Regions from separate parts of the Mesorhizobium sp. CO1-1-7 genome, predicted to be linked through region 2. Evidence: predicted binding sites of a transcription regulator. Region 2 holds the regulator's gene; each other region holds the start of a gene.
What was found. Region 2 encodes PhoB, which activates phosphate uptake and scavenging genes when phosphate is short. Its sites were predicted from a motif close to TGTCATNNANCTGTCAT; they were not measured.

Region 1 (9,936 bases), on a different contig from region 2:
CCGAGAATTCGCAGTCTCTTCTTTCAGACGCTGGTGGTCATCGTTCTGTTCGGGTCCGTCTGGTGGATCGTGCAGAACGTCATCGACAATCTGCAGCGCCTGCACATCGCCTCCGGCTTCGGCTTCCTCAAGGGGCGCGCCGGCTTCGATATCTCGGACACGCCGATCGCCTATACGTCGGACTCGACCTATGGCCGCGCCATCGTCGTCGGCCTGATCAACACCATCATCGTTGCCGTCGCCGGCATCATCACCGCCACCATCATCGGCTTCGTCATCGGCATCGGCCGCCTGTCGCAGAACTGGCTGATCCAGAAGATCTGCACGGTCTATGTCGAGATCTTCCGCAACATCCCACCGCTGCTGGTCATCTTCTTCTGGTATTCCGGCGTGCTCGCCGTGCTGCCGGCGCCGCGCGATTCCTATCATCTGCCCTTCGGCTCGTTCCTCAACCAGCGCGGCTTCTATTTTCCGCGCCCGGTCTGGGGCGACGGCTCCTGGCTGATCCTGGTCGCCCTTGTCGTGGGCATCGCAATGTCATGGTTCGTCGCCCGCAGGGCGCGTCAGCGGCAGATGGCGACGGGCCAGCAATTTCCGGTGTTCTGGACCTCCGCCGCGCTGATCATCGGCCTGCCGCTGCTGGCTTACGTGCTGAGCGGCTTTCCCCTGAGCTTTGACTTGCCCAAACAATCGACCTTCAACCTGACCGGCGGCTTCCAGGTCAAACCGGAGTTCCTTTCGCTCTATCTGGCGCTGTCCTGCTACACAGCGGCCTTCATCGCCGAAATCGTGCGCGCCGGCATCAGGGGTGTCAGCAAGGGCCAGACCGAGGCGGCGGCCGCACTTGGGCTGCGATCCGGCTCGATCCTGCGGCTGGTCGTGGTGCCGCAGGCCATGCGCATCGTCATCCCGCCGCTGACCAGCCAGTATCTCAACCTGACCAAGAACTCCTCGCTGGCGATCGCCATCGGTTATCCCGATTTGACGGCAACGGCCGGCACGGTTCTGAACCAGACCGGACAAGCGGTCGAGGGCGTGCTGATCATGATGATCGCCTATCTCATACTCAGCCTGATGACCTCGGCCGTCATGAACGTGGTCAACGCCAGGATGGCGCTGGTGGAGAGGTAGGACCATGCAGGAACACGATTTGTCCTGGGTGCGCACCGAAATGGCGCTGGCGCAGCCCGCGCCGGCGAGCGTCAGCGGCCCCGTCGCCTGGGTGCGCAAGAACCTGGTCGGCTCGGTCGGCGACACCATCCTCACCATCCTCGGCATCGCCATCGTCGCCTGGGTTCTGCCGCAGGTCATCAACTGGGCGTTCATTAACGCACAGTGGACGGGACCGGACCGCACGGTCTGCGCCACCGTCGCGCAAGGCGGCATTCAGCCCGATGGCTGGAGCGGAGCCTGCTGGGCTTTCGTCAACGCCAAGTTCGGCCAGTTCATGTTCGGCACCTATCCGGTCGAGGAGCGCTGGCGGCCGATCCTGGTCGCCATCCTGTTCGTGGCGCTGCTGGTGCCGATGCTGATGCCGCGTGTGCCGCGCAAGGGGTTGAACGCGATCCTGCTTTTCCTGGTGCTGCCGATCGTTTCCTTCTTCCTGCTGGTCGGCGGCGTATTCGGCCTGCCGCATGTCGAAACCTCGCGCTGGGGCGGGCTGCTGATCACGCTGAGTCTGTCCTTCGTCGGCATCGCCGTATCGCTGCCGCTGGGCACCGTGCTGGCGCTCGGGCGGCGCTCGAAGATGCCGATCATCAAGATGCTGTGCATTATCTTCATCGAAGCCGTGCGCGGCATACCGCTGATCACCGTCCTGTTTTTCGTCAGCGTCATGCTGCCGCTGTTCCTGCCGGCCGGCGTCACTTTCGACAAATATCTGAGGGCGCTGATCGGCGTGTCGCTGTTTGCGGCGGCCTATATGGCCGAAGTGGTGCGCGGCGGCCTGCAGGCGATCCCCAAGGGCCAGTATGAAGGCGCCGATTCGCTCGGCCTCGGCTACTGGCAGAAGATGAGCTTGATCGTGTTGCCGCAGGCGCTGAAGCTGGTCATACCCGGTATCGTCAACACCTTCATCGGCATGTTCAAGGACACCAGCCTGGTCCTCATCATCTCGATGTTCGACCTGCTCGGCATCGTCAAGCAGAATTTCTCCGACGCCAACTGGGCCACGGCGCAGACCGCGAAATCCGGTCTTGTGTTCGCCGCCTTCGTCTTCTGGCTGTTCTGCTTCGGCATGTCGCGCTATTCAATGTACACGGAACGCCGGCTCGACACCGGCTACAAACGCTAAACAAAAGAACAAGGGGACCCCAGCCATGGCCACCGAAAATGCCGTCAGCGCGGAAGAGATCAAGGTCAACGCCGCCAAGATGCATATCTCGACCACCGATGTCGCCATCGACATCATCGCCATGCATAAATGGTACGGCGAGTTCCATGTGCTGAAGGACATCAATCTGAAGGTGATGCGCGGCGAGCGCATCGTCATTTGCGGACCGTCCGGGTCGGGCAAGTCGACCATGATTCGCTGCATCAACCGGCTGGAAGAGCACCAGAAGGGCAAGATCATCGTCGACGGCAAGGAACTCACCAACGATCTGAAAAAGATCGACGAGGTGCGCCGCGAGGTCGGCATGGTGTTCCAGCACTTCAACCTGTTCCCGCATCTGACCATCCTCGAGAATTGCACGCTGGCGCCGATCTGGGTGCGCAAGACGCCGAAGAAGCAGGCCGAGGAAATCGCCATGCATTTCCTCAAGCGCGTGAAGATCCCCGAGCAGGCCAACAAATATCCGGGCCAGCTTTCCGGCGGCCAGCAGCAGCGCGTGGCGATCGCCCGCTCGCTGTGCATGAACCCGCGCATCATGCTGTTCGACGAGCCGACCTCGGCGCTCGACCCGGAAATGATCAAGGAAGTGCTGGAAACCATGGTGGGGCTGGCCGAGGAAGGCATGACCATGCTGTGCGTCACCCACGAGATGGGCTTTGCACGGAAAGTCGCCAACCGGGTGATCTTCATGGATCAGGGCCAGATCGTCGAGCAGAACACGCCGGCCGAGTTCTTCGACCATCCCCGCCACGAACGCACGAAGCTGTTCCTGTCGCAGATCCTGCACTGAGCGGACTGACGCCAAGTCGAGAAAGCCCGGTCGCGCCACGGCCGGGCTTTTTAGTGTCTGGCCGATCCGATAAATGATCTTCTTCATTGAGCCGCGACGGAATCGCGAAGCCGCACCGATGAGAAAACTCCTGCGTTTCCTGGCCATTCTGGTTGCAGCACTGGTGCTCGCCGTGTCGCTCGGCACGCTGGTGCCGCGGCCGCTCTGGCCGGCAGCCGCGGCGGGCGAGGGCATCCGGCACATATTGGTGCTGAAAAATCCGATCCACACCGACATCGCCATTCCCGTGGACGACGAGGTGCGCCGGCGCTTTCGTTTTCTTGCCGATGCCGGCCTGCCTTCGGACGCGCCCGAAGTGCGCTACCTCGTCTTCGGCTGGGGTGGGCGCGCCTTCTACCTGGAAACGCCGACATGGTCGCAATTGAAGGCGCTGCCCGCGTTCAAGGCTTTGACGCTCGATGCGTCGGTGATGCATGTCGCCGTCGCCGGCAATATTCCCGAGCCGCACCCCGATGTCGCCGGCTTCGACGTGGGCGAAGACCGTTTTGCCGCATTGCTTGATTTCATCGAAGCGAGCTTTCAAGAGGGGCCGAACGGTCCGATCGTCATCGACAATGCCGCCTACTCCAATTTCGATCGCTTCTTTGAGGCGAATGGCCGTTTCAACGCGCTGATCGGTTGCAACACCTGGACGGCGGCGGCACTGCGCGCTGCCGGCCTGCGCACCGGCTGGTGGAACCCGCTGCCGGTTTCGCTTGGGCTGTCGATGCGGCTGTATAATTAGCTTTGCCACGGGCTCCTTTCAGCGACGGATGATCCGCTGCTGCTCCCACCCGTAAAGCCAGTCCAGATCGGCTGCGAGCTTCTCTCCCGGTCGTGCCGCCAGAAACAGATTGCGGGCCAACGCCACCGGGCCTCGGGCATGCCAAGCAAGCCGGTTGAGCGCGCCGCGACGGATGACCTTGGCGATGCGCGACCGCCGCAGGTTCTCCCAGATGATGAGGCTTTGCGTCAGGTCGCCGGGGATGTCGGCGACCAGGCTGGCCAGCGTCGCGGCATCCTCGATCGCCATGGCAGCACCTTGCGCCGCGAACGGCGTCATCGCATGCGCGGCGTCGCCGATCAGCGCGATGCCTTCGGGCATGGTCCAGCGTCGCTGTTCGACCGTGTGGATAGGAAAGGCGGTCCACGGGCCAGCGAGTTCCACCAAACGCGCCAGCGCCGGCGCGGAGCGGCGCATGGCGCCTGAAAGGATGGCGGGATCGGCGTGGCGTGACCACCCGTCGGCGATGCGCTCGCCCCGGGTGAAGGCGGCAAGGTTGAAGGCGCTACCCCTGCTCACGGGGTAGGCGACCAAATGAAAGCCGGGATGCAGGAAGGTGGTGACGCAGTCAGGGGAGCCGATCGCGGTGAAGGCTCGCCCCGCCTCGTTGTCTGCGCTCACCGTCGCCCGCCAAGCCAGTTCGCCGGAGAAATGGCTGTTCGCCAAGCCGGCTCCGCTGCCTGGACTGGCAAACCTCCGCACCGCTGACCAGACGCCATCGGCGCCGACCAGCAGAGATCCTTGGGTATCGATGACCTTGCGGCCGACCCCGTCTGTCGTGGTGATAACGAATGAACCGGAGGCCACGCTGCTGACCTGCGCGCCGGTGGTGAGATGGATGTCGGGCAGTTGCGCAACGCGCGCCATCAGGGCGTCTTGCAGATCCGCCCGGTGCGCCACGAGATAGGGCGCCCTCCAGCGTTCCTCGCCGGCTCCGCCAAGCGGCACGCGTGCCAATTGGCGCAGGCTCGCCGCGTTCTTCAGCACCACGGCTTCCGGCTGGACGGCATTGGCAAGAAGCATGTCGAGCACGCCAAGCTGGCGAAGTATGCGCGTCGCGTTAGGAGAGAGCTGGATGCCTGCGCCCGCCGCTTCGAGACGCTGCGCCTGTTCGAACACCCTCACGGAGTAGCCGCGCTCGGCAAAGGCAATCGCCGCTGTCAGCCCGGCGATGCCAGCCCCGGCGACCATGACCTGCCGGGACCGCGTCTCGCTCATGATCGGAAGGTCAGGCGGCCTGGTCGATGTAGAGGCAGCCCGCCGGCAGCGTTTCGGTCGCCTTCAGCTTCGGCGAATAGCGATAGAGGGTCGAGCAGTAGGGGCAGACTTTCTCATTGTCGTCGCCCATGTCGAGAAAAACATGCGGATGGTCGAAAGGCGGGTTGGCGCCCGTGCACATGAATTCCTTGACTCCGATGTCGATCGCCGGGTGGCCCGCATCGTTCTGGAAATGGGGAATGGAACCGCCTGCCATCGTCGTCTCCTTAACGCAGTCTCTCTGCATCTGGATCATATCAAGTCTGTTTGCAAGTTCGATGAAATCAAACTGTCGCAAAAGCCTGTCAGAGAACTGTCGCAAAAGCCTGCCACAGGATAAGTTAAGCCGGTTAACCGGCTGAGGCGCGCGGAAGAGCAGGAATCATGAACGAACTGAAGCCGGTACAGAGCGAATTCAACAATGTCGCGGCAGCGAGCCCGGAAGGCAACCCGGACCGCTTCGTCAACCGCGAATTCTCCTGGCTGCAGTTCAATCGCCGCGTTCTCGAGGAATCGCTGAACACCCATCACCCGCTGCTGGAGCGCGTCCGCTTCCTGTCGATCTCGGCCGCCAATCTCGACGAGTTCTTCATGGTGCGCGTCGCCGGTCTTGCCGGCCAGGTGCGCGAGGGGATCGTGCTGAAGAGCCCGGACGGACGCACTCCCGAACAGCAGCTCGAACAATTGCTGCGTGAGGTCGAGCGGCTGCAGGAGGACCAGCAGAAGAGCCTGTCGGCCCTCACGGTGCTGCTCAACAAGGAAGGCATCGAAACCATCACCCGCGACGCGCTGACAAAGGACGAGAAGGTCTGGCTGGAAGACCATTTCCAGGAGCAGGTGTTTCCCGTGCTGACCCCGCTGTCGATCGACCCGGCGCATCCGTTCCCGTTCATTCCCAATCTCGGCTTCTCGATGGCGCTGCAACTTCGCCATCGCAAGAATGGCGAGGAGATGAGCGCGCTCTTGCGCCTGCCGGTGGCGCTGAAGCGCTTCATCCGCCTGCCGGACCGCAAGCACCATGTCCGCTTCATTCCGCTGGAGGAGGCGGTCGGCCTCTACATCGGCAAGCTCTTCCCCGGCTACGAGGTCAAGGGCTCCGGCACGTTCCGCATCATTCGTGACAGCGACATCGAGGTCGAAGAGGAATCGGAAGATCTCGTGCGCCTGTTCGAAACGGCGCTGAAGCGCCGCCGCCGCGGCTCCGTCATCCGCATCGAATTCGACAAGCTGATGCCTGGGGAATTGCGCGATTTCGTCGCCGGCGAGCTTGGCGTCTCGTCGAGCCGCATCAGCGTGCTCACCGGGCCGCTGGCGCTCAGCCAGATCTCCGAGATCGTCTCCGTTCCGCGCGACGACCTCAAATTCATCCCCTACAACCCACGTTTTCCCGAGCGCATCCGCGAGCATGGCGGCGACTGTTTCGCCGCCATTCGCGAGAAAGACATCGTCGTCCATCACCCCTATGAGTCGTTCGACGTGGTGGTGCAGTTCCTGCGCCAGGCGATGGCCGACCCCGAAGTGGTGGCGATCAAGCAGACGCTCTATCGCACCTCCAACGACAGCCCGATCGTGCGTGCTCTGGTCGACGCGGCCGAAGCCGGCAAGTCGGTAACGGCGCTGGTCGAGCTCAAGGCGCGTTTCGACGAGGAGGCCAACATTCGCTGGGCGCGCGATCTCGAACGCGCCGGCGTGCAGGTCGTGTTCGGGTTCCTGGAACTCAAGACCCACGCCAAGATGTCGCTGGTGGTGCGGCGCGAGGACGGCAAGCTGCGCAATTACGTCCATCTCGGCACCGGCAACTACCACCCGGTCACCGCGCGCATCTATACCGACCTGTCCTTCTTCACCACCGATCCGACGATCGCCCGCGACGTCGCCCAATTGTTCAATTTCATCACCGGCTATGCCGAGCCGACCGCCGAGATGCGGCTGGCGATCTCGCCGTTCACGCTGAGGAACCGCATCCTTCAGCACATTTCGGACGAGGTCACCCATGCGTTGGAGGGACGGCCGGCGCGTATCTGGATGAAGATGAACGCGCTCGTCGATCCCATCATCATCGACGCGCTCTACGATGCCAGCCGCGCCGGAGTGGAGATCGACCTCGTCGTGCGCGGCATCTGCTGCCTGCGGCCGCAGGTGCCGGGCCTGTCGGAGAACATCAGGGTCAAGTCGATCGTCGGCCGTTTCCTGGAGCACAGCCGAATCTATTGCTTCGGCAACGGTCATGGCCTTCCCTCGGACGAGGCGATTGTCTACATCTCCTCGGCCGACCTCATGCCGCGCAATCTCGACCGCCGCGTCGAGACCATGGTGCCGATCACCAATCCAACTGTGCATGAACAGATTCTGGGCCAGATCATGCTGGGCAACATCATGGACAATCAGCAAAGTTTCGACGTATTGGCAGATGGAACCTCCCGGCGCGTGGTGCTGGAGGAGGGTGAGGAACCGTTCAACGCGCAGGAATATTTCATGACCAATCCGAGCCTGTCGGGACGGGGTGACGCGCTGAAATCGCATGCGCCCAAGCGAATCGCGCAGTTCAAGCGCCGCAAGAAGAACGCCGCCACCTGATGCTGTCCAATTCCCAGGGCCGGCTGCAGGACCGCCGACCGCTGTCCATCATCGACATCGGCTCCAATTCGATCCGTCTCGTCGTCTATGAGGGGCTGGCGCGCTCGCCGACCATGCTGTTCAACGAAAAGATGCTGGCCGGCCTCGGCCGCGGCATCGTGTCGACGGGGAAGCTGGACCCCGAGGGGGTGGCGCGCTCGATGGAGGAGTTTCGCCGTTTCCGCGCGCTCTCCGACCAGGCTGGCGCCGAACACATGTACGTGCTGGCAACCGCCGCCGCCCGCGAGGCGATCAACGGTCCCGATTTCATCCATCGTGCCGAGGATGTGCTCAAGACCGAAATCCGTGTGCTCTCCGGCCGCCAGGAAGCGCATTATTCCGCGCTCGGCGTCATCTCAGGCTTCCACCCGGCCAACGGGATTGCCGGCGACCTTGGCGGCGGCAGCCTGGAGCTTATAGACATTGATGGCGAGGCGATCGGCGACGGCATCACGCTGCCGCTCGGCGGCCTGCGCCTGCAGGACATGGCGAAGAACTCGCTCGTCCAGGCGCAGAAGATCGCGCGCCAGGAACTGGCCCGGGCCAAGCTCTTGAAGGGCGGACAAGGCAGGACTTTCTACGCTGTTGGCGGCACCTGGCGAAACCTCGCCAGGCTGCATATGGAGATGAACAACTACCCGCTCGGCGTCATGCACCACTACGAAATATCGGCCGAAAGCGCTCAGAACTTCCTCAAGCAGGTGGCCAGGGGCGAAGTCGAAAAGGTGAGGGGTATCGAGGGTGTCTCCAAGAACCGCCGTTCGCTGCTGCCCTATGGCGCTCTCGTGCTGCAGGAGATCATGACGGCGATGCAGCCGTCCAGGATCGTCGTTTCGGCACAAGGCGTGCGTGAGGGTTTCCTCTATTCGCTGCTCGACGCGGCCGAACAGAAGGCCGATCCGCTGATCTCGGCCGCCGAGGAGCTTGCGCTTCTGCGCTCGCGTTCGGTCCATCACGCGCATGACCTGGTCGAATGGACCGGCAAGGCTTTCAAGGCGTTCGGCATCGACGAGACGGAAGACGAAGCGCGCTATCGCCATGCCGCCTGCCTGCTCGCCGATATCGGCTGGCGCGCTCATCCGGAATATCGCGGCAAGCAGTCGCTCAACATCATCGCGCATGCCTCGTTCATCGGTGTCGATCATCCCGGCCGCGCCTACCTGGCGCTGACCAACGCCTACCGTCACGATGGCGTCTTCAATGAATTGGTGGCGCCCGAAATCAGGGCGTTGGCGCCGCCGCGCCTGCTGGAGCGCGCCCGCGTACTGGCAGCGATGATGCGCGTCGTCTATCTGCTGACGGCCGCGATGCCTGGCATCATGCCGAGGCTGAAATGGGAAAGCCGCCCCAACGGCGCGCTGGCGCTGGTGCTGCCGGCCTCGCTCTCCGACCTATACGGCGAGCGCCCGGCCGGCCGGCTGGCGCAACTGGCGCGCATCACCAACCGCCGCCTGGTGCTGGCGGTCGAGGGCGGGCAGAGCGTGTCGGCGAAGTAGTCAAGTCGCGTCGGCGCCTATGCCGAAGCCGCGCCCATCGGCCGACCATGCGCCGGGGCCGGCCATGGCAAGCGCCAGGAAACCACCCGATACCGCGATATCCTTCATCAGCATCTGCTGGTGCAGGAAGGCGAGCGCCGCATCCTCGGCGCCTTGGCCATAGTGGCCGATATAGCCGGCCGCGATGCAGAAGCCGGCCAGCAGCAGTGCCACGATCCGCGTCTGCAAACCAACGAGGATCAGCAGTCCCGCGATCAGCTCGAAAAGGCCGGTGCCCCAGGCGGCGAGCGCCGGCAGCGGCAGGCCGAGGCCGGCGAAATAGCTGGTGGTGCCGGCGATGTTGGCGAGCGCCTGGAAGCCGGACGGCACGAACAGCACGGCAAACAGCAGCCGCGAAACCAGAAGCAATGCACTGCGACCCATGGCTCCCTCCCTTGCCGGCACGGTCGCCGGCGACCATTGCAGTCTAATGCATGTCGCCCGGGAGTGTCCTTGGTCCGGGACAACGACATTCATAAAACCAGAAGCTTACAGCAGGTCGGGCGAATCCTATTCGCCGCGACGTGCTACAGGCCTGTAAGCACACAACGAAAAAGCGGCGCGGAAAAATTCCGCGCCGCTC
Region 2 (9,936 bases):
CTGCACGACCTGGGAAGTGACACGCCGCGTCGTCATCCCCTACACCCGCATCGGCATCATGGGCGGCGTCATGCTTGCGCTCGGCCGTGCACTCGGTGAAACCATGGCGGTCACCTTCGTCATCGGCAACGCCCACCGGATCAGCGCCTCGCTGTTCGCGCCGGCAACGACGATCTCGGCAACCATCGCCAACGAATTCACCGAAGCCGTCGGCGATCTCTACACCTCCTCGTTGGTGGCGCTCGGTCTGATCCTGTTCGTCATCACCTTCCTCATCCTTGCCATCGCCCGCTACATGCTGATGCGCATCGATGCCCGTACCGGAGTCTGACCGATGTCGACAGCCGCATCGCTTCACCAGAGCCGCAAGCGCAAGAACGGTGTGATGATGACGCTCTGCGTCATCGCCGCCGGCATCGGCCTTGCCTGGCTGGCACTGATCCTCGGCGCGCTGCTCTATAAGGGCCTGTCGGGCGTTTCGCTCTCAGTGTTCACGGAAATGACCCCGCCGCCCGGTGATGCCGGTGGCCTGCTCAACGCCATCTACGGCAGCATCGTGATGACCATTATCGGCATCGTCGTCGGCACGCCGATCGGCGTGCTGGCCGGCACCTACATGGCCGAATATGGCCGCTTTTCGAAGCTCACCACCGTGGTGCGCTTTATCAACGACATCCTGCTGTCGGCGCCCTCAATCATCATCGGCCTGTTCGTCTACGAATTGATGGTGCGGCCGATGGGGCATTTCTCGGCCATCGCCGGTGCCGTGGCACTGGCCATCCTGGTCATTCCCGTCGTGGTGCGTACCACCGAGGACATGCTCAACCTTGTGCCGAACGCTTTGCGCGAGGCCGGCACGGCGATTGGCGCGCCGCGCTGGGTGGTGATTCGTTCGGTGGCCTACCGCGCGGCGATGTCCGGCATCGTCACCGGCATATTGCTGGCCATTGCCCGCATTTCCGGCGAGACGGCGCCGCTACTCTTCACAGCGCTCAACAACCAGTTCTGGTCGAGCAATCTCAATGCGCCGATGGCCAGCCTGCCGGTGACCATCTTCCAGTTCGCTCTCAGCCCTTACGAGGAGTGGCAGCAACTGGCGTGGACCGGCGCACTCATAATCACATTGACGGTTCTCGCGCTCAGCATCTTTGCGCGCAGCCTGACCGGACGCAGAGAGGACAAATGAGCCAGATGTTGTCTCCAGACATGACGATTGCGACAGAGGCAGCCGCCAAGGCGAAGATCGAGGTCAAGAACCTCAATTTCTACTACGGCCAGTCGAAGGCGCTGAAAGACATCACCTTGTCGCTGCCCGAGCGCAGCGTGACGGCCTTCATCGGACCGTCGGGTTGCGGAAAGTCGACGCTGCTGCGCGTCTTCAACCGCATCTACGAGCTCTACCCCAAGCAGACCGCCGAGGGTCAGGTGCTGCTCGACGGCCAGAACGTTCTCGACCGCTCGCAGGACCTCAACCTGTTGCGCACCAAGATCGGCATGGTGTTCCAGAAGCCGACGCCGTTCCCGATGTCGATCTATGAGAATATCGCGTTCGGCGTCCGGCTCTATGAGAAGATCGGCAAGGCCGAGATGGACGGCCGTGTCGAGCAGGCGTTGAAACGCGCCGCGCTGTGGAACGAGGTCAAGGACAAGCTCAATGCCAGCGGCCTCAGCCTGTCGGGCGGCCAGCAGCAGCGGCTTTGCATCGCCCGCACCGTGGCGGTCAAGCCGGAGGTCATCCTGCTCGACGAACCGGCCTCGGCGCTCGACCCATTGTCGACCGCCAAGATCGAGGAATTGATCGACGAGTTGCAGGCCGACTACACGATCGTCATCGTCACCCACAACATGCAGCAGGCCGCGCGCGTGTCGAAGCAGACGGCTTTCATGTATCTGGGCGAGCTGGTCGAATTCGACAAAACCGAGAAAATCTTCACGTCGCCTCGCGAGAAGCGCACGCAGGACTACATCACCGGCCGCTTCGGCTGATCTCACGCATACGAGGACCAGGATCATGGCCGAACACACAGTCGCAGCCTTCGACGAGGATCTCGGACAGATCAGCAGGCTGATCAGCGACATGGGCGATCTCGCCGGCACGATGGTCGGCGGCGCCACCAAGGCGCTGCTGAATTCCGACAACGCGCTGGCACAGCGCGTGGTCTCCGACGACGCCATCATGGACGCGCGCCAGCGCGAACTCGATGATCGCGCCATCACCCTGATCGCCAAGCGCCAGCCGATGGCCGACGATCTGCGTCATGTCGTCGGCTCGATCCGCATGGCGGGCGATCTCGAACGCATCGGCGACCTTGCCAAGAACATCGCCAAGCGCGTCGGCTCGGTCGGCCTCACCGCCACGCCGCGCGACCTGTCGCATTCCATCGACTCCATGGCGCAGCTGGTGCTGATCCAGGTGCAGGGCGTCGTCGAGGAATATGCGGCCGGCGATGCCGCCGCCCTCGCCAAGCTCAGGAATGACGACGAACGCATCGACGTCAAATACACTTCGGTCTTCCGCGAACTCCTGACCTACATGATGGAGGATCCCCGCAACATCACGGCTTGCACGCATCTTTTGTTCTCCGCCAAGAATCTCGAACGCATCGGCGACCATGTGACCAACATCGCCGAGAATGCGTATTATGTGCTGACCGGCACGCAACTGCCCGCCAACCGTCCGAAGCAGGACGAGACGGCGATGTCGGTGCCGGCGGCTTGACGGCAGGGATGATCGATCGATGATCGCGCCACGCATCATGGTGGTGGAGGACGAGGAGCCGCTGGGCGTGCTCCTCCGCTACAACCTGGAGTCCGAGGGTTACCAGGTCGAGGTGGTGACACGCGGCGACGAAGCCGAGATACGCCTCCAGGAAAACGTGCCCGACCTCCTGGTGCTCGACTGGATGGTGCCGGCGGTTTCCGGCATCGAACTCTGTCGGCGCCTGCGCATGCGGCCCGAGACGGAGCGATTGCCGATCATCATGCTGACGGCGCGCGGCGAGGAGAGCGACCGCGTGCGCGGCCTCTCGACCGGCGCCGACGACTATCTGGTCAAGCCGTTCTCGACGCCGGAATTCATGGCCCGGGTCAAGGCGCTGCTGCGCCGCGCCAAGCCGGAAGTGCTGTCCAGCGTGCTCAAGGTCGGTGACATCGTGCTCGACCGCGAATCGCACCGGGTCTATCGCAAGAAGAGCGAGATCCGGCTCGGACCGACCGAGTTCCGGCTGCTCGAATTCATGATGCGCCATCCCGGCCGCGTGTTCTCGCGCAGCCAGTTGCTCGACAATGTCTGGGGCGAGACGATCTACATCGACGAGCGCACCGTGGATGTGCATGTCGGCCGCCTGCGCAAGGCGGTCAACAATGGCCGCATGCCCGATGTGATACGCACCATCCGTGGCGCGGGCTACGCAATCCGCGAGGATTGAGATCAGGCCACGTTCTTGCCGGATCTCACCTGCACGCCCGGCGCGAAGATCTCCTGGTCGACGAAGGTGAGCGCGCGCATGGCGCAGCCCTCGCGGATCAGCGGCAATTCGTTCGGCTCTGTATCGAAGGAAATCGACGTCGAATGCTGGCCGCCGGCGGTCTGGGCGATGGCCTCACGCAAGGCCGGCTCGATCAGATCGAAGGCGGCGGCGCTGACGCCGACCATCGCAACCGGCGCCGGATCGATCAGCGCGAACAAGCTGCCAAGGCCATAGCCCAGCGCCTCGCCGGCCTTGCGATAGGCCTCGCGCTCCGGTCCGTCTCTTTCGCGCGCCGTGGCCGCCAATGCGCGCATGTCGGCGTCGCTGACGTCGACCGGTTTGGCGTCCTCACCCATCTGTCCTGCATTACGCCAGATGGCATAGTTGCCGGCATAGGCCTCGACGCAGCCGCGCCGCCCGCAGCGGCAGAGCGCGCCGCCGGGGCGATGGATCATGTGGCCGAACTCGCCGCCTGAGGAATGGGTGCCGGTGAACAGCTCGCCCTTCAGCACTAGGCCCATGCCGATGCCGTGCGAGAGCAGGATGGCGATGAAGTCGTCGCGGTAGCGCTCGGGGTCGCGCCAGCGCAGCGCCACAGCCATCATGTTGCAGTCGTTCTCCATGGTGGCGGGGATGCCGAATTCGGCTTCGAGTATATCGGCGAAGGCAATGTCCGTCTGCGGCGTGATCGGCGACCACAGCATGGCGCGCGCCTCGGTGTCGGTGATGCCCTGGATCGCCAGCGCGATGCGGGCAATGCTGGCGACATCGAGGTCGGGATCCTCGAGGCGGCGCCGGACGATGGCCACGCATTCGCCGATCAGCGCCTCGCGCGACATGGTCAGCGTGTCCAGCCGGCGCTGCTCCTCCGATATCACCTGGCCGGCGTAGTCGATGACGGCGACGGAGAGGAAATTCAGCGACAGCACCACGGTCATGACCGCCGCGGCCTCGGGGTTGAGACAAAGGCCCACCTGCGGCCGGCCGCGTTTCAGTGAGCCGGCCTCGTTCGGCTTGCCTTCGCTCAGGATACCTTCGCCGATCAGGTCGGCTGATATCGCCGATATGGTCGAGTGGCTCAGGGCGGTGGTGGCGGCGATCTCAGTGCGCGAGGGCTGGCCACCCCGGCGCACGGCTCCAATCACCATTGCGCGGTTGCGCCGGCGCAGATCGTCGTGGCGGATTCCGACCGACATGATTTCCCTCCCCGTCGCCGCGGTTCTTGACGCCCCCTCGAACACCTCCGGCACGGGTCGAATACTGGCAGAAGCGGCTGGGGCTGTCATTTATTTATTGCGGGGCTCGAAAAAAGGCTTCCGGCACCTCAAAATCCGTCAGAATCGATGTTGACAGTGTTCCGGCGATGGACCAGTGTTTTTTCGAGGCTCGAAAAAATTAGGGCCTTTGTGCCGGCCTTAGGGCCAGTTTGGTCGCGCCACACGCGGGCGCAGGGAGGATATCATGAAGAGATTCACAGTCGCCATTCTGGCGGGTGTCGCCATGTCGCTGACGCTGGCGTCGGTCGCGCAGGCAAAGGACAAGGTCATCGGCGTGTCGTGGTCCAACTTCCAGGAGGAGCGCTGGAAGACCGACGAGGCGGCCATGAAGAAGGCGATCGAGGCCGCGGGCGACAAGTACATTTCCGCCGATGCGCAGTCCAATCCCGGCAAGCAGCTGACCGATGTCGAGAGCCTGATTTCGCAGGGTGCCAATTCGCTGATCATCCTGGCGCAGGACGCGTCGGCCATCGGCCCGGCGGTACAGAAGGCGCTCGACGAGGGCATTCCGGTCGTCGGCTATGACCGCCTGATCGAGAACAAGGACGTCTTCTACCTGACCTTCGACAACAAGGAAGTTGGCCGCATGCAGGCCCGCGAAGTGTTCAAGGTGAAGCCTGAGGGCAATTACGTCTTCATCAAGGGCTCCGGCGCCGATCCGAATGCCGACTTCCTGTTCTCGGGCTCGATGGAATTGCTGAAGACGGCCATAGACAGCGGCAAGATCAAGAATGTCGGCGAAGCCTATACGGACGGCTGGCTGCCCGCCAACGCCCAGAAGAACATGGAACAGTTCCTCACCGCCAACGACAACAAGGTGGACGCCGTGGTCGCCGCCAATGACGGCACCGCCGGCGGCGTCGTCGCGGCGCTGACGGCGCAGGGGCTCGCCGGCACCGTGCCGGTCTCCGGCCAGGACGGCGACCACGCCGCGCTCAACCGCATCGCGCTCGGCACCCAGACCGTGTCGGTGTGGAAGGACGCGCGCGAACTCGGCAAGAACGCCGCCGAGATCGCCTCGCAACTCGCCGACGGCAAGAAGATGACCGACATCGCCGGCGTGAAGGACTTCACGACGCCTGGCGGCAACACCGTCAAGTCGCTGTTCCTGACCCCGGTGGCCATCACCAAGGACAATCTCAACCTCGTCATCGACGCCGGCTGGATCAAGAAGGACGAAGTCTGCACGGGCGTTGCCGCGGGCAGCGTCGCGGCCTGCAACTGAGCTTGATCGCCTGAAAAGTCGGAAACGCCGCGGCGTGGAACGGTCAGTGTTCTGAACACTGGCCGTTCCAATTTTCTTGTCTTCGCAATTCCGGACAAAAACCCTTACGCACTTTTCCTGGAATTGCTTCCAAGCCGCGGCGTTTTCCCGACAAGATTTGTGTTTCCGCCGCTGGCGGCTAACTTCTGGGCTCTGGTCCGGCTCCGCGTCAGACGGCAAGCCGCTGGGAGGACATCATGACCGACACGACCTCAACCTCGCAGGCCGATACGGCGCGTGCGTCGGAACTCGGCGCGGTCGCGCGTTTCCTGAAGGCGACCGAGATCGATACCCGCATGCTCGGCATGATCGGCGCGCTGCTGCTGATCTGGGTCGCGCTGCATATGATTTCGAGCCTGCGTCTTGGCGTCAATCCGCTCGATTTCGACAGCCGCACGTTCCTCACGCCACGCAATCTGTGGAACCTGTCGGTGCAGACGTCCGCGGTCGCCATCATGGCCTGCGGCATGGTGCTGGTCATCGTCATGCGCAACATCGACCTGTCCGTCGGTTCCGCCGAGGGCTTGATCGGCATGGTCATGGGCTTTGCGCAGGTACATTTCCTGGTTCGGTTCGTAGGACTTGAGCTCGGCAACCCATGGATCTGGGTCCTGGCACTGGTCATCGGTCTGGCGCTCGGGCTTTTGATCGGCGCCTTCCAGGGCTTCGTCATCGCCTATCTCGAAGTGCCGGCCTTCATCGTCACGCTGGGTGGCCTGCTGGTCTGGCGCGGCGCCGCCTGGTGGGTCACGTCAGGCCAGACGGTGGCACCGCTCGACGCCACGTTCCAGCTTATGGGCGGCGGACCGGCCGGATCGATCGGCGCCACCTGGAGCTGGGTCGTCGGCATCGTCGCCTGCCTGGCCGTCGTGTTCGCGCTGTTCAACGGGCGGGTCCAGCGCAAGCGCTTCCGCTTCCCCCTGCGGCCGATCTGGGCCGAGACGCTGCTCGGCGTCGTCACCTGCGCCGTCATCATGGGCGCGGTCTGGCTAGCCAACTCCTATCCATGGCCGATCGGGATCGTGAACCGGTACGCGGCCGCCAACAACATCACCGTGCCGGAGGGCGGGCTGTTCATCGCCCACGGCATCGCCATACCGGTGCTGATGGCGGTCGCCGTCGGTCTGGTCATGACCTTCATCACCAACCGCACCCGTTTCGGCCGTTATGTCTTTGCTATCGGCGGCAATCCGGAAGCGGCCAATCTCGCCGGCATCAACACGCGCTGGATCACCATGAAGGTGTTCATGATCATGGGCGTGCTGGCCACGATCGCCGCCGCCATTTCGTCGGCCCGGCAGAACTCGTCCACCAATGTGCTGGGAACATTGGATGAGCTGCTGGTCATTGCCGCGGCCGTCATCGGCGGCACCTCGCTTGCCGGCGGCTCGGGAACCATCATCGGCGCCATGCTCGGTGCATTGCTGATGCAGTCGCTGCAGTCGGGCATGGTGCTGCTCGGTGTCGATTCGCCGTTGCAGAGCATCGTCGTCGGCGCCGTGCTGGTCATCGCCGTCTGGCTCGACACCGTCTATCGTAAGCGGGTTTAGGGATACGACCATGGCTGACAAAACCGCTCCCGTAAGGGCCCTCACAACTGCGCCCACTGGCACGCCGCTGGTCGACATGCGCAACATCTCGATCGCCTTCGGCGGCATCCGCGCCGTCGACGACGCCTCGATCGATCTTTTCCCCGGCGAGGTCGTGGCACTGCTCGGCCACAACGGCGCCGGCAAGTCGACGCTGATCAAGATCCTGTCCGGCGCCTACAAGCGCGATGCGGGCCAGATCTTCGTCAATGGCGAGGAGGCAGCGATTTCCAACCCGCGCGACGCCAAGAAATACGGTATCGAGACGATCTACCAGACGCTGGCGCTGGCCGACAATGTCGATGCCGCCGCCAACCTGTTCCTCGGCCGCGAACTGATGACCGCCTGGGGCACGCTCGACGACCTCGCCATGGAGGCCGAGGCGCGCAAGGTGATGGGGCGGCTCAATCCCCGCTTCCAGCGCTTCAAGGAGCCGGTGATCAAGCTGTCAGGCGGTCAGCGGCAATCGGTGGCGATCGCCCGCGCGATCCTGTTCAATGCCCGCATCCTGATCATGGACGAGCCGACGGCGGCACTTGGGCCCCAGGAAACCGCCCAGGTCGGCGAGTTGGTCAGGCAGCTCAAATCCGATGGCATCGGCATCTTCCTGATCAGCCACGACATCCACGACGTGTTCGAGCTGGCCGACCGTGTCTGCGTGATGAAGAATGGCCAGGTGGTCGGTACCGCCCGCACGACTGACGTCACGCAGGACGAGGTGCTTGGGATGATCATCCTGGGCAAATGTCCTCCAGGTGCCATACCGGGGCCGGGCGCGCTGAAGATCGCCGCCTGAGGCCGGTCAGGCCGCTTCGGGCACGCCCCGTTGCCGGTCACGTGATATGCCAGTGATCACGATGGTGTGGCCTGACCATTGTGTTGGCCCGGCGACTTGCCCATAAAAGGTCCTGTTTTGCTCATGGACCGCATCATCCGTTGAAGAAGCTTTTTCCAATCGTCGCGTTCATTGCCGTTGCACTGATCAGCATGACCATGGCGGGGTTCGCTTATTTCGCGACGCAGGAAGCCGCCCGCATCAAGTTCGAAGGGGCGGCCGATGACGCCCTCAACCGGATCGAGAGCCGCATCGACCTGCACCTGTCGCTGCTGCGCTCGACACAGGCCCTGTTCGACGCACGCAACGGCGATATTTCCCAGAACGAGTTCAAGGCATTCTTCAAGGCGCTGGATGTCGACAACAATTTCGCCGGCCTGCGAGGCATCGGCTTCCTGCGGCTGGTCAGGACGGGCGACGAGGCAGCGGTGGAACGCGACACCCTCCACGATTTCGGCGCCAGTCATCCGGTCTATCCGGATACGACGCAGGCCTGGCGCACGCCGATCGCGCTTTTCGAGCCGCTCGATCCGTCCAACCAGACCATCATCGGCTACGACATGTTCAGTGAGCCGGTGCGGCGTGCGGCGATCGAAAAAGCCATGGCCGACGACCAGCAGCATGCGAGCGGGCTGGTCCAACTCGGCCAGGGCACGGGCGTGGCGCAGACTTTCACGGGCTTCCTGGTCTATGTGCGGCTCAATGTGGAAACCGCACCGGAGGTCATCAACGCATCGCGGTCCTCGACCGCCGGCTTTCTCTATGCGGCCTTTCGGGCCCGGGACCTGTTCCAGATCGCGCTCAGCCGTGCGCCGCTGCTGCCGGTCAACACCGAGATCTATGATGGAGCGGTGAACGGCGACAACCTGTTGTTCCGCTCGGAGACGCCACCGGCGTCATCCCTGGGAGACCGGCTGCTGGTCACCCGCAAGATGACCGTGGCGGGACGCCCTTGGACGGTATTGTTCAGGCCAACCAGCGCCTTCTCGCAACCCTCTTCGCGCGCCATCCCCGTGATGCTGGGGCTGTTCGGCCTGCTCCTGGCAGGCGCCATCGCGCTGGTGGCGCGCTATCAGGAGCGAGCCTATGACGCGGTGTCGGCCTTGCACGAGACGACGGAAAAAAGCCTGCTCGAAAAGGACCTGATGCTGCAGGAGATGAAGCATCGCATCAAGAACTCCATCACCAGGGTGCTGGCGATCGCGCGGCAGACGGCTTCGCGGGCAACCGACGTCAATGAGTTTTCCGCTTCCTTCTCGGCCAGGCTGCAGGCGATGGCCGCCTCGCAGGATATGTTGACGCGCTCGCGCTGGCAGAAAGCCGACCTTGCCGATCTGCTGCGCATCGAGCTTGGCCAGGTGTTCGGCAAGGAATTGCCGGACGGGCTCCTGTCAGGCCCGGAGGTGCTGCTCGATGAAACAACGACGCAGGCGCTTGGGCTGACCTTTCATGAACTCGCCACCAACGCGCTGAAATACGGCGAAGCCGGCAATTTCGTTGG
Region 3 (9,936 bases), on a different contig from region 2:
CAACACCGCCCAATACATGTGGCTGCGGCTCTTGGCGCAGAGGCCGAGCGGATCACAACCAGCGCGAAGTGTTTCTCCGGGTGGGCGCGTTCCAAGTTTTTCCGGTGTTTCGGATAGAACGGAAGCGGGTAGCTATAGACCCGCAACTCCAGAGGACGAATCAGCAGTTTCGGCCGAAGGCCGCAAGCCCGACCGGGCGTCCGAGCCGTTGCGAGGCCCCCGCGGAGGGCCCGCGCCGGCAGGCGCGGAACAGCCCGTGAGCGAAAACAAAGTCAATATCTGCTGCGTCGGCGATGACGACCAGTCGATCTACGGCTGGCGCGGCGCCGAGGTCGACAACATCCTGCGCTTCGACAAGGATTTTCCGGGCGCCACCATCATCCGGCTGGAGCGCAACTACCGCTCGACCGCGCACATACTGGGGGCCGCCTCCCATCTCATCGCCTACAATGAGGGCCGTTTCGGCAAGACGCTGTTCACCGACCGCAACGATCCGGAGGACGGCAAGGTCAACGTCCACGCCGCCTGGGATTCGGAGGAGGAAGCCCGCGCCATCGGCGAGACCATCGAGGCCTACCAGCGCCAGAAGCACAATTTGAACGACATGGCGATCCTGGTCCGCGCGTCCTTCCAGATGCGCGCCTTCGAGGACCGCTTCATCACGCTCGGCCTTAACTACCGCGTCATCGGCGGTCCGCGTTTTTACGAGCGCATGGAAATCCGCGACGCGCTGGCCTTCTTCCGCGTCGTCGCCAACAGCACCGACGACCTCGCCTTCGAGCGCATCGTCAATGTGCCCAAGCGCGGCTTGGGCGAAGCGACCATCCGCCAGATCCACGACACCGCGCGCGCCTTGCGCATCCCGATGCTGGAGGCGGCGGGTACACTGGCGGAAAGCGACGAGCTGAAGCCGAAACCGCGCGCCGCGCTGCGCGAGGTCGCGGCCAATTTCGAACGCTGGCAAAAGGCGCTGGAAACCACGCCGCACACCGAACTCGCCGAGACCATTCTCGAGGAGAGCGGCTACACCGACATGTGGAAGAACGACCGCTCGGCGGAAGCCCCCGGGCGGCTTGAGAACCTGAAGGAACTGATCCGTTCGATGGAGGAGTACGAATCGCTGCGCTCCTTCCTCGAACATGTCGCGCTGGTCATGGATGCCGAGCAGAATGCCGGGCTCGATGCCGTCTCCATCATGACGCTGCATTCGGCCAAGGGCCTCGAATTCGAGACCGTCTTCCTGCCCGGCTGGGAAGAAGGCCTCTTTCCCCATCAGCGCGCACTCGACGAAGGCGGCCGCTCCGGGCTCGAGGAAGAGCGGCGGCTCGCCTATGTCGGGCTGACGCGGGCCAAGAAGAACCTGCATATCTGGTTCGTCTCCAACCGCCTGATCCACGGGCTCTGGCAATCGACCATCCCGTCGCGCTTTCTCGAGGAACTGCCGGAAGCCCATGTCGAGGTCGCCGAAGCCGGCAACTCCTATGGCGGCTACGGCAATCCCTATGGCGGCGGCTCGTTCGCATCCGGCCGCGGCGGCGGCCAGGGGGCAGGAAGACAGAACCCCTATGGCGCCTCGCGCTTCGACAATATCGGCGGCACTTCGGGCGGGGAAAAATCCGGCGCCTTCTCCAACACCTATTCGACGCCGGGTTGGCAGCGTGCGCAGGCCAACCGCACCGAGGCGACCGACCGCAACTGGGGCACGCGTTCGGGCCATCAGGTCGAACGCATCGGCTATGGTGAAACAGACTCCGGCTACGGCGCCGGCCGCACCAGCGTCAAGGGCCGCACCATCGACGGTGAACTGGTCGCCAAGTCCGTCTCCGACACGCCGTCCACCTTTAGCGTCGGCGACCGCGTCTTCCACCAGAAATTCGGCAACGGCAACATTTCAGCCATCGAGGGCAACAAGCTGACCATCGACTTCGACAAGGCCGGCCAGAAGCGCGTACTGGACGGGTTTGTGCTGCCAGTGTGAGGCTGCCAGCCTCGAAGGCTGACGTCCGGCCTCAATCCACCTTCTTCTCGCCCTTCTCCCCGGCCTTCACGATATCCCCCGTCGTAAACAGGATTTCCTTCAGTTCCACGCGCCAATCCGTCTTCTGGCGCAGCAGGAATTCGAGGTCCATGCCGAAATGCTTGAACTCCTCGCTCTGCGCGTTCTTCATGATCGCCTTGGCCTGCGGGTTCTTCTCGACCGACATGCGCTGTTCGTACCAGCTGATCGCTTCCGCCTCCTCGATCAGCGAGGTGATCATGCGGGCAAAGGTCCGCACTTCCTGCGACAATTCTTCCGGCGGTTCGTGGTACTGGTCGAAACCCATGTCGTCCTCCCTCAACGGCTCACGGATGGAGCCAGGCATTGGCCCGCATCCATGAATGCGCGGGACGCGCCGCGGGTTCCGGGATCACGGCCACAATTCGGGATGATGGATCCGCGAACTATCTCACGACACTGGCGCAGCGCCGCCCTCTTCCGTGCGCCGCGCGATGAACGCGTCGAGCACGCCTGACGTGGCGGCCGCCGCGGCCGGCGGCTCAAAATCGGCAAGGGTGCGCTTCCAGATGCCGGTGGCGCGTTCGGTCGCGGTCTTCGAGCCGCTTTGCGTCCAGTTGCCGAAATTCGACCAGTCGGCCACCAGCGGCTCGTAGAAGGCGGTGCGATAGCGCGCCATGGTGTGGCCGGCCGAGAAGAAGTGGCCGCCCGGCTGCACTTCGGCGATCGCCTCGAAGCCTATTGCGTCGTCGTCGCCGGGGGTCGCCGCACAAAGTTCCGCGACCGTCTGCAGCGCCTCGATGTCGGTGACCAGCTTTTCCAGGGAAACGCTCAAGCCCCCTTCCAGCCAGCCGGCCGCGTGGATGCAGACGGTGGCGCCCGCCAGCACCGAGCCCCACAGCGCGAACTGCGTCTCGTGCGCGGCCTGCGCGTCTGAAATGTTGGCCGCGCTGCCGCCGCCCGAGCGCCAGGGCAGACCGGTGAAGCGCGCCAGCTGGCCTGCGCCCAGCGTGGCTTTGACGTGCTCCGGCGTGCCGAAAGCCGGTGCGCCCGATTTCATGTCAACATTGGAGGAGAAGGAACCATAGACCACCGGCGCGCCCGGCCGCACGATCTGCGCCAGCGTCAGCCCGGCCAGCGCTTCGGCATGCTGCAAGGTCAGCGCGCCGGCCACGGTGATCGGCGCCATCGCACCGGCCAGGCAGAACGGCGTGATGATCAGGACCTGGCCCGCCTTGGCGAAATCGATGATGCCTTGCGCCATCGGAATGTCGAGCTGGCGCGGCGAGTTGGTGTTGATGACGGTGTAGCAATGCGCGCCCGAGCGGAACTCGTCCTCGGACAGCCCGCGCGCCAGCCTGATCATCTCGAAACTGTCATCGACCTGCGGCGTGCCACGCGCGAACACGAACGGAAATTTGTCCGACAGAGTCAGCTGCGCCCGGTTGACGGCATAGTGGCGGAAACGATTGTCGATGTCCTGCGGTTCGATGCACGGCCCCAGCATGTGCAAGACGTCGAAATGCTGCACCAGCTTGATCAACTCCTCGAAGGCGACCAGCGTCCCGGGCCGCCGGCCGCGCTCGAGATCGGTGACATTGGGCGCGCCGGAGCCCGCCAGGAATGTCATCGAGCCCAGTTCGAGCGACAGGTCGCGATCGCGCGCTCCGGCATAAGCGTGGATCGATCGCGGCGCCGAGGCTAAGGCTGCCGCCACCATGTCGCGACCGATGCGCACCATATCGGTGTCGGGGTCGACCAGGGCGCCGGCGCGGGCGAGCACCTCGCGCGCCTCGGGCAGCAGCACCTTGATGCCCAATTCTTCCAGCACGCGCAGCGCCGTGTCGTGGATCGACGCCACCTGGTCGTCGGAAAAGATCGGCTGCGGCAGGAATGGATTCTTCAGCGACCGGTAATTGGGCTTGCGGCTCGATTCGCTGCCTGCCTCGCCCATGCGTCCGCGCCGGCGTTCGCGCCTGGTATCCCGTGCAGCGTCATCGACCATCAGAAACTCCTCCTCATTGCCGCATCGCCCTGCCCTGGGGACCGTAGGGCGAGGCCGCGATGACCCGCGCCGTCCGTTCGACGCCGACAATGTGCACGCAAAGCGCCATCCCCTCCCCAGCGAAACCGTCGTCCACCAACGCCAGCGCGACGCTCTTGCCGATCGTGTAGCCAAATCCGTCCGAGGCGCCGACAACGCCGCCCCGATGACCACGGCGCGACAGTGCGGCTTCATCCCTCCCGGTCAGTTCGAAGCCGGCATCATATCCGTACTAGACATAAGTGCCTATTATGCCAGGGACGCTCCATGGGAGGTCACCAATTCCCGCTCTCCAGCGTTTTTTATCAGCACATGGAGATACCGGCTGACCCGTGTCGCCCTCTGTCACGCAAGCATCATGTTGACGCCTTAGATCGCTTTCGGGGAGGCACGCGCGGCATCATCGATGCGGCACCTCTTTTTCATTTTTCCTTCGGCCGCTCCGGCGTGCTTCGTCACAAAGAGGATTGTCCATGAAACACCTGCACCGAACCGCCTCGCTCGGCGTCGCGCTGGCCTTGTTCACCGCCCTCACCCCGGCGCTTGCCGATGGCGTGGCCTACATCAACAAGGGCCTCGTCGGCGTCGGCCGCATCCCGGCCGACCAGCGCGACAAGTTCGGCGAGACCTTCGGCTCGGGCTCGGGCATGGCGATCGACATTTCGGGCTGGACGCATGATGCCGGCACCTACAAGGGATCGCTCTGGCTACTGCCCGACCGTGGCTACAATGTCGCCGGCACCACCGACTACCGGCCGCGCCTCAACACCATCGCCATCGAGTTCACGCCTGTCGCGCCGGGCGCTGCTCCCGCCGCCGGCCAGGAGCAGACGGGCGTCAAGGCGACGCTTGCCGACACCATGCTTCTCACAGACGACAAGGGCGCCGATGCCACCGGCCTCGATCCGCTGTCGGACGTACGCGCCGCGGCCGGCGACATGCCGATGCTGCCCGTCGCCACCAATGGCAAGCTCGCGCTCGACAATGAAGCCATCGTACGGCTGCCGGACGGCTCGATGTTCATCTCCGACGAGTACGGCCCCAACATCTACAGGTTCTCCGCGCAAGGCCGCCTGATGTCGGCGACCCAGCCGCCTGCGGCCCTCGTGCCGATGCGCAAGGGAGCGCCGAACTTCTCCTCCGACAATCCCGGGCCGGGCGCCGCCGACCCTGATCCGAAGGATCCCGAAACCGGGCGCCAGAACAATCAGGGCCTCGAAGGCATGGGGATCACGCCGGACGGCAAGTTCCTGATCGCTGTGCTGCAGTCGGCTCCGAGGCAGGATGGCGGCGATTCACCCTCGACACGGCAGAACACGCGGGCGCTGGTCTATGATGCCTCCGACCTCGCCCATCTGAAGCTCGCGCATGAATATGTCGTGCCGCTGCCGGTGTTCAAGGATGCCAAGGGCAAGACCAAAATCGCCGCGCAGAGCGAGATCGTGGCGCTTTCGGCCACGTCCTTCCTGATGCTGGCGCGCGACAGCGGCAACGGCCAGGGCCTGAAGAAGGGTGACGCTTCGCTCTACCGCCAGATCAACATCGTCGACGTCTCCGGCGCGACCGACATCGCGGGCGGCGCCTTCGATGCGGCCGACAAGCCGGTCGCGCCCAAGGGCGTGCTTGATCCCTCGGTGACGCCGGCCAAGCTGACGCCGTTCATAGACATCAACGACGCCACCGCGCTTGGCCACTTCGGCCTGCACAATGGCGGCGCGAAGGACCACAACGAGCTTTCGGAGAAGTGGGAAGCGATGTCGTTGGTCAGCGTCCTCGATCCCAAGCTGCCCGACGACTATTTCCTGTTCGTCGGCAACGACAATGACTTCCTCGCCCAGGACGGCTTCCAGGTCGGCGCGCCTTACAAGGCCGACGACGGCGCCGATGTCGACACCATGTTCCTGGTCTATCAGGTCACGCTGCCAGGTCTCGGCAAGAAGTAACGACCACTGCTCAAGCGGGCGCGCCTGGCGCGTCCGCTTGAGCAGGTCGCGAAGCCCTACTTCAGGAATTCCGCGTCCTTCGGCACGCCGGCATCGATCGGCTCGGCCGTCCTGCTCGACACGGCCATGATCTTGCCGGCTGCCGACAGGTTGGGCCGCACGAAGACCTGAGCGGGAGGTCGATGATGTCCTGGTTCATAAGCGCACGCAGCCGGACGACGCGTTCTTGCCGATCGAATTCCATTCCGGCGAGCCCGGCCGATCGACGGTCACTGCGCCTCGGCGCAGGGTGCATCTCGGTCCGGCCTGCGGTATCGTCGCGGGCCAGAGTCACATTTGCCAGGTTCGCCGCCATGGACGAAAAAATGCCCGCACGCCGGCGTACCGGCGACCTGACCAGCGGCCCGATCCCGCGCACGCTGCTGCTCTTCGCCCTGCCGGTGCTCGGCTCCAACGTGCTGCAATCACTGAACGGCTCGGTCAACGCCGTCTGGGTGGGCCGCTTCCTCGGCGAGTCGGCGCTGACCGCGACGTCCAACGCCAACCTCGTTCTGTTCCTGATCCTCGGCACGGTGTTCGGCATCGGCATGGCGGCCACAATCCTGGTGGCGCAGTCGGTCGGCGCCCGCGACCTGCCCGAGGCGCGCCGCATCGTCGGCACCAGCGCCACCTTCTTCTTCCTCGTCTCGGTGGTGTTCGCGGTCTGCGGCTGGATCTGGGTCGATGCCATCCTGGGCGCGCTCGGCACGCCGGCCGACGCCTTGCCGCTCGCACGCTCCTACCTGCGCATCATCTTCGTCGCCGTGCCGATGATGAACCTTCTGTCCTTCGTCATGACCGTGCTGCGCGGTGCGGGCGATTCACGCACCCCCTTCATCTTCATGGCATTGGCGGTCGTGCTCGACATCGTGCTCAATCCCCTGCTCATCCGCGGCATCGGCCCGTTTCCTGAACTCGGCATCGCCGGTTCCGCCACCTCGACCCTGATCGGCCAGACCGTGAGCGTCGTCGCCATCCTCGTCGTGCTCTACGTGCGCAAGCATCCGTTGCGGCTGGCCGGCGCCAATCTCGTCCTGCTGCGCCCGGATGCGGCGCTGCTGCGCATCGTCGTCTTCAAGGGCGTGCCGATGGGCCTGCAGATGATCGTCATCTCGGCGGCGGCCCTGACGGTGATGGGCATCGTCAATTCCTACGGTTCGCAGGTCGCCGCCGCCTACGGTATCGCCGCGCAGCTCTGGACCTACATCCAGATGCCGGCGCTCGCCATCGGCGCCGCGGTCTCTTCCATGGCGGCGCAGAATGTCGGCGCCGGTCGCTGGGACCGGATCGGCCGCATCGCCGCCTCCGGCGTCGGTTTCAACCTTGTCCTGACCGGCGCCCTCGTCGCGCTGCTATGGGTCTTCGACCGTTCGATCCTGAGCCTGTTCCTGAGCAGCGACAGCGCGGCGATCGATATCGCCGCCCATATCAACACGGCCGCGTCCTGGTCGTTCATCCTGTTCGGCATCACCATCGTGCTGTTCGCCACGGTGCGCGCCACGGGTGCCGTGATGCCGCCGCTGATCATCCTGGTGATCTCGGTGCTCGTCGTGCGCACCGGCTTTGCCTATTACATGCGCGGCGTGATCGGCGAGGAAGCGCTGTGGTGGAGTTTTCCGGCCGGTTCGATCACCTCTCTGATCCTGGCCGCGATCTACTACCGCTTCGGCGGCTGGCGCAGCTTGCACATGATCGAGAACAGGCCGGCTGCCGGCGAACCGCCCGACACCGGCCTTGGCATGCCGCGCCAGCGCGCGAACATGGCGCCTGAAACGCCGAACGGCTGATGCCGGGCCGCCTTGCCGAGGTGCCTTGCCGGCGTGCCTTGCCGGGCTGGCGCGGCGGTCTCAGCGCCTCTGTCCGAGCCCGAAGGCGAGCGCCACCAGCGCGAACGCGATGATCATGGCCGCGAAGGCCAGGCTCGCGACGACAGCACTGGCATAAGTCGACACGACGCCGATGCCGATGACAGGCAAGGCGTTGCCGACAAAGCAGCAGACGAAGAAACTGGACACGACCTCGGCGCGGCGATCCCGCGGCGCGATCTCATTCACCACTTGCAGGCCGCCGCGATAGCCGAGCGCTGCCGCCACGCCGCAGCAGGCCGTCGCCGCGATCATCAGCGCCATCGAGGCCAGCATCTGCGCCGCCACCACAAGCACGGCGCTTGGGATCATCAGGGCCAGCGCGGCCAGCATCGCCTTGCTGCTCCCCATCCGCGCCAGCGCCACGATGCTGATCGCCGCGACCATCGCCAGTTCGAAGAACAGCGCACCGGCCACGGCGTGGTTGGCCTCATGCAGTTGCTGCGCCAAGATACTCGGCGCCACCGCCGCATAGAAGCCGACCAGCGCCATCGCGCCAAAGCCGGTCACCGCCGGCGCCACGAAGCGCGAGCGGATCTGCGCCGGCACGGAAAGCCGCGGCCGCATGGAGACCTTGCCAAGGCCGCCTGGCTTCATCACCGTTTCGCGCGTGCGCCAGACCATGATCGTCACCACCGCGAGCGTCGCCAGGTAGACAATGAAGACCAGACGCAATGGCCACGGCTCGTATTGGGCCAGCAGCCCCGAAACAAGCGCCCCGAAACCGAGGCCGAGAAAGTTGGTGCTGGTGGCGATGACGCTGGCGCGCGACCTGCCGGCCTCTGGAAGAAGCTCGGCGATCCACGCGGTTCCCGTCCCAGCGCCCACGCCGATGCCAAGTCCGCTCAGGATCCGCGCAACCTCGAGCGACGCGACATTGCCGGCAAACAGGAACACAACCGCGCTGATGACGGCGACGATCATGGCTGCAAGCGCCGCCGGCCGGCGCCCGACGACATCCGAAACGCTGCCGAACACCAGCAGGGCGCCGAGATTGCCGACGACATAGACCGCGTAGATCAGCGTCAAGGTGATCTGCGAAAAGCCGAATTGCTGCTTGTAGACGATATAGAGAGGCGTCAGCACCGTGCTGCCGGCAAACAGCACCGCGATCATCGCCGCGACGGTCGGAATCGCGAGGACGTCGCTGCCGGCTTCGTTGTGAGTTTGCGCCAGATCGCGAAAGGCCATGGCCAACCTCCTCACCAGGTTCAGGGGTCGCGACGTTAACGCGTCCTCACCGCCGACGTTCCGGTGGACGGCCAGGCTCCTGACACCACGGTGGGCATTGCCCGGCCAGGCAAGCCGATGATCGTAAAAACGTGGATCGGGGCCAGCGGCCCCGATCCATCACGGCACCCTTTACCGTTAGACGTAATCAGTCCTGTTTGCAGAAAAAGCCGGGCCTACTTGCAGGAGAAACCAGGTGCGATCTTGCACTTGCCGGGACGCGGCTTGTGCGGCGGGCGGTGGTGGGGAGGACGGTGATGGGGCCGATGATGCCAGTGCGGCGGCCGATGCGGCGGGCGCACGATGATAACCGGCGGATGCACGACTTGGGCCCGCGAGAGATAGCCGGAACTGGCCCAGCCGCTGACACCGCCGCCATGGATCCTGCACCAGCCCGGCTGACAGCCGGTCACGTCGACCCTGAGACCGGCCGGCAACGTCCCGACCTTGGCGTATCCCGCGCCAGGTCCGGTACGCACGTTGAGGCTCGTCGTGGTGTGGGCGCCGTAGGCGAAGGCCGCGGCGGACGTCCCGAAGACGGCGGCCAGAATGGTCGCTATCGCAAGCAGAAATCGAAATCTCATCAGTCCCTCCATCGAGCGCCGGCCGTTCGACTGCTTCGGCCGGGACTGCATCGCAAGGGGAGAGGCTGGGCAGGGAAAAGTCAACAAGTTACCAAGGCCAATCACCACGATCACCGATCCGGGTGGAAGTTTCCCCTGATATAGTTGAGGAATTTTGCGTACGCCGTTTATCGGCATGCCAACATCCGCTAACGATTTACTATCTTTCGGCAATTCGTCGCGGACCGAGGTGGTG

Region 1: the regulator PhoB is predicted to act here: its motif matches at 5,506-5,522, upstream of LB516_RS04770 (RNA degradosome polyphosphate kinase).
Region 3: the regulator PhoB is predicted to act here: its motif matches at 4,384-4,400, upstream of LB516_RS25960 (esterase-like activity of phytase family protein).

What each region holds. Positions count from the first base shown of each region.
Region 1 covers NZ_JAIUHA010000002.1:269,164-279,099, reverse strand. Annotated here, with positions in the region: gene LB516_RS04800 (amino acid ABC transporter permease) at 1-1,131, shown strand, start outside; gene LB516_RS04795 (amino acid ABC transporter permease) at 1,136-2,293, shown strand; gene LB516_RS04790 (amino acid ABC transporter ATP-binding protein) at 2,373-3,122, shown strand; gene LB516_RS04785 (TIGR02117 family protein) at 3,241-3,906, shown strand; gene LB516_RS04780 (FAD-dependent monooxygenase) at 3,925-5,163, opposite strand; gene LB516_RS04775 (zinc-finger domain-containing protein) at 5,174-5,419, opposite strand; gene LB516_RS04770 (RNA degradosome polyphosphate kinase) at 5,587-7,779, shown strand; gene ppx (exopolyphosphatase) at 7,779-9,314, shown strand; gene LB516_RS04760 (DoxX family protein) at 9,315-9,737, opposite strand.
Region 2 covers NZ_JAIUHA010000008.1:245,790-255,725, reverse strand. Annotated here, with positions in the region: gene pstC (phosphate ABC transporter permease subunit PstC) at 1-331, shown strand, start outside; gene pstA (phosphate ABC transporter permease PstA) at 335-1,186, shown strand; gene pstB (phosphate ABC transporter ATP-binding protein PstB) at 1,183-1,986, shown strand; gene phoU (phosphate signaling complex protein PhoU) at 2,012-2,719, shown strand; gene phoB (phosphate regulon transcriptional regulator PhoB) at 2,739-3,428, shown strand; gene LB516_RS19455 (ROK family protein) at 3,431-4,666, opposite strand; gene xylF (D-xylose ABC transporter substrate-binding protein) at 4,932-5,972, shown strand; gene LB516_RS19445 (sugar ABC transporter permease) at 6,209-7,561, shown strand; gene LB516_RS19440 (ATP-binding cassette domain-containing protein) at 7,572-8,396, shown strand; gene LB516_RS19435 (CHASE domain-containing protein) at 8,537-9,936, shown strand, end outside.
Region 3 covers NZ_JAIUHA010000013.1:92,753-102,688, forward strand. Annotated here, with positions in the region: gene LB516_RS25940 (ATP-dependent helicase) at 1-1,978, shown strand, start outside; gene LB516_RS25945 (hypothetical protein) at 2,010-2,324, opposite strand; gene LB516_RS25950 (trimethylamine methyltransferase family protein) at 2,448-4,001, opposite strand; gene LB516_RS25955 (glycine cleavage T C-terminal barrel domain-containing protein) at 4,015-4,248, opposite strand; gene LB516_RS25960 (esterase-like activity of phytase family protein) at 4,514-5,983, shown strand; partial or broken gene LB516_RS29190 (L,D-transpeptidase) at 6,159-6,238, opposite strand; gene LB516_RS25965 (MATE family efflux transporter) at 6,337-7,809, shown strand; gene LB516_RS25970 (MFS transporter) at 7,870-9,078, opposite strand; gene LB516_RS25975 (SH3 domain-containing protein) at 9,294-9,701, opposite strand.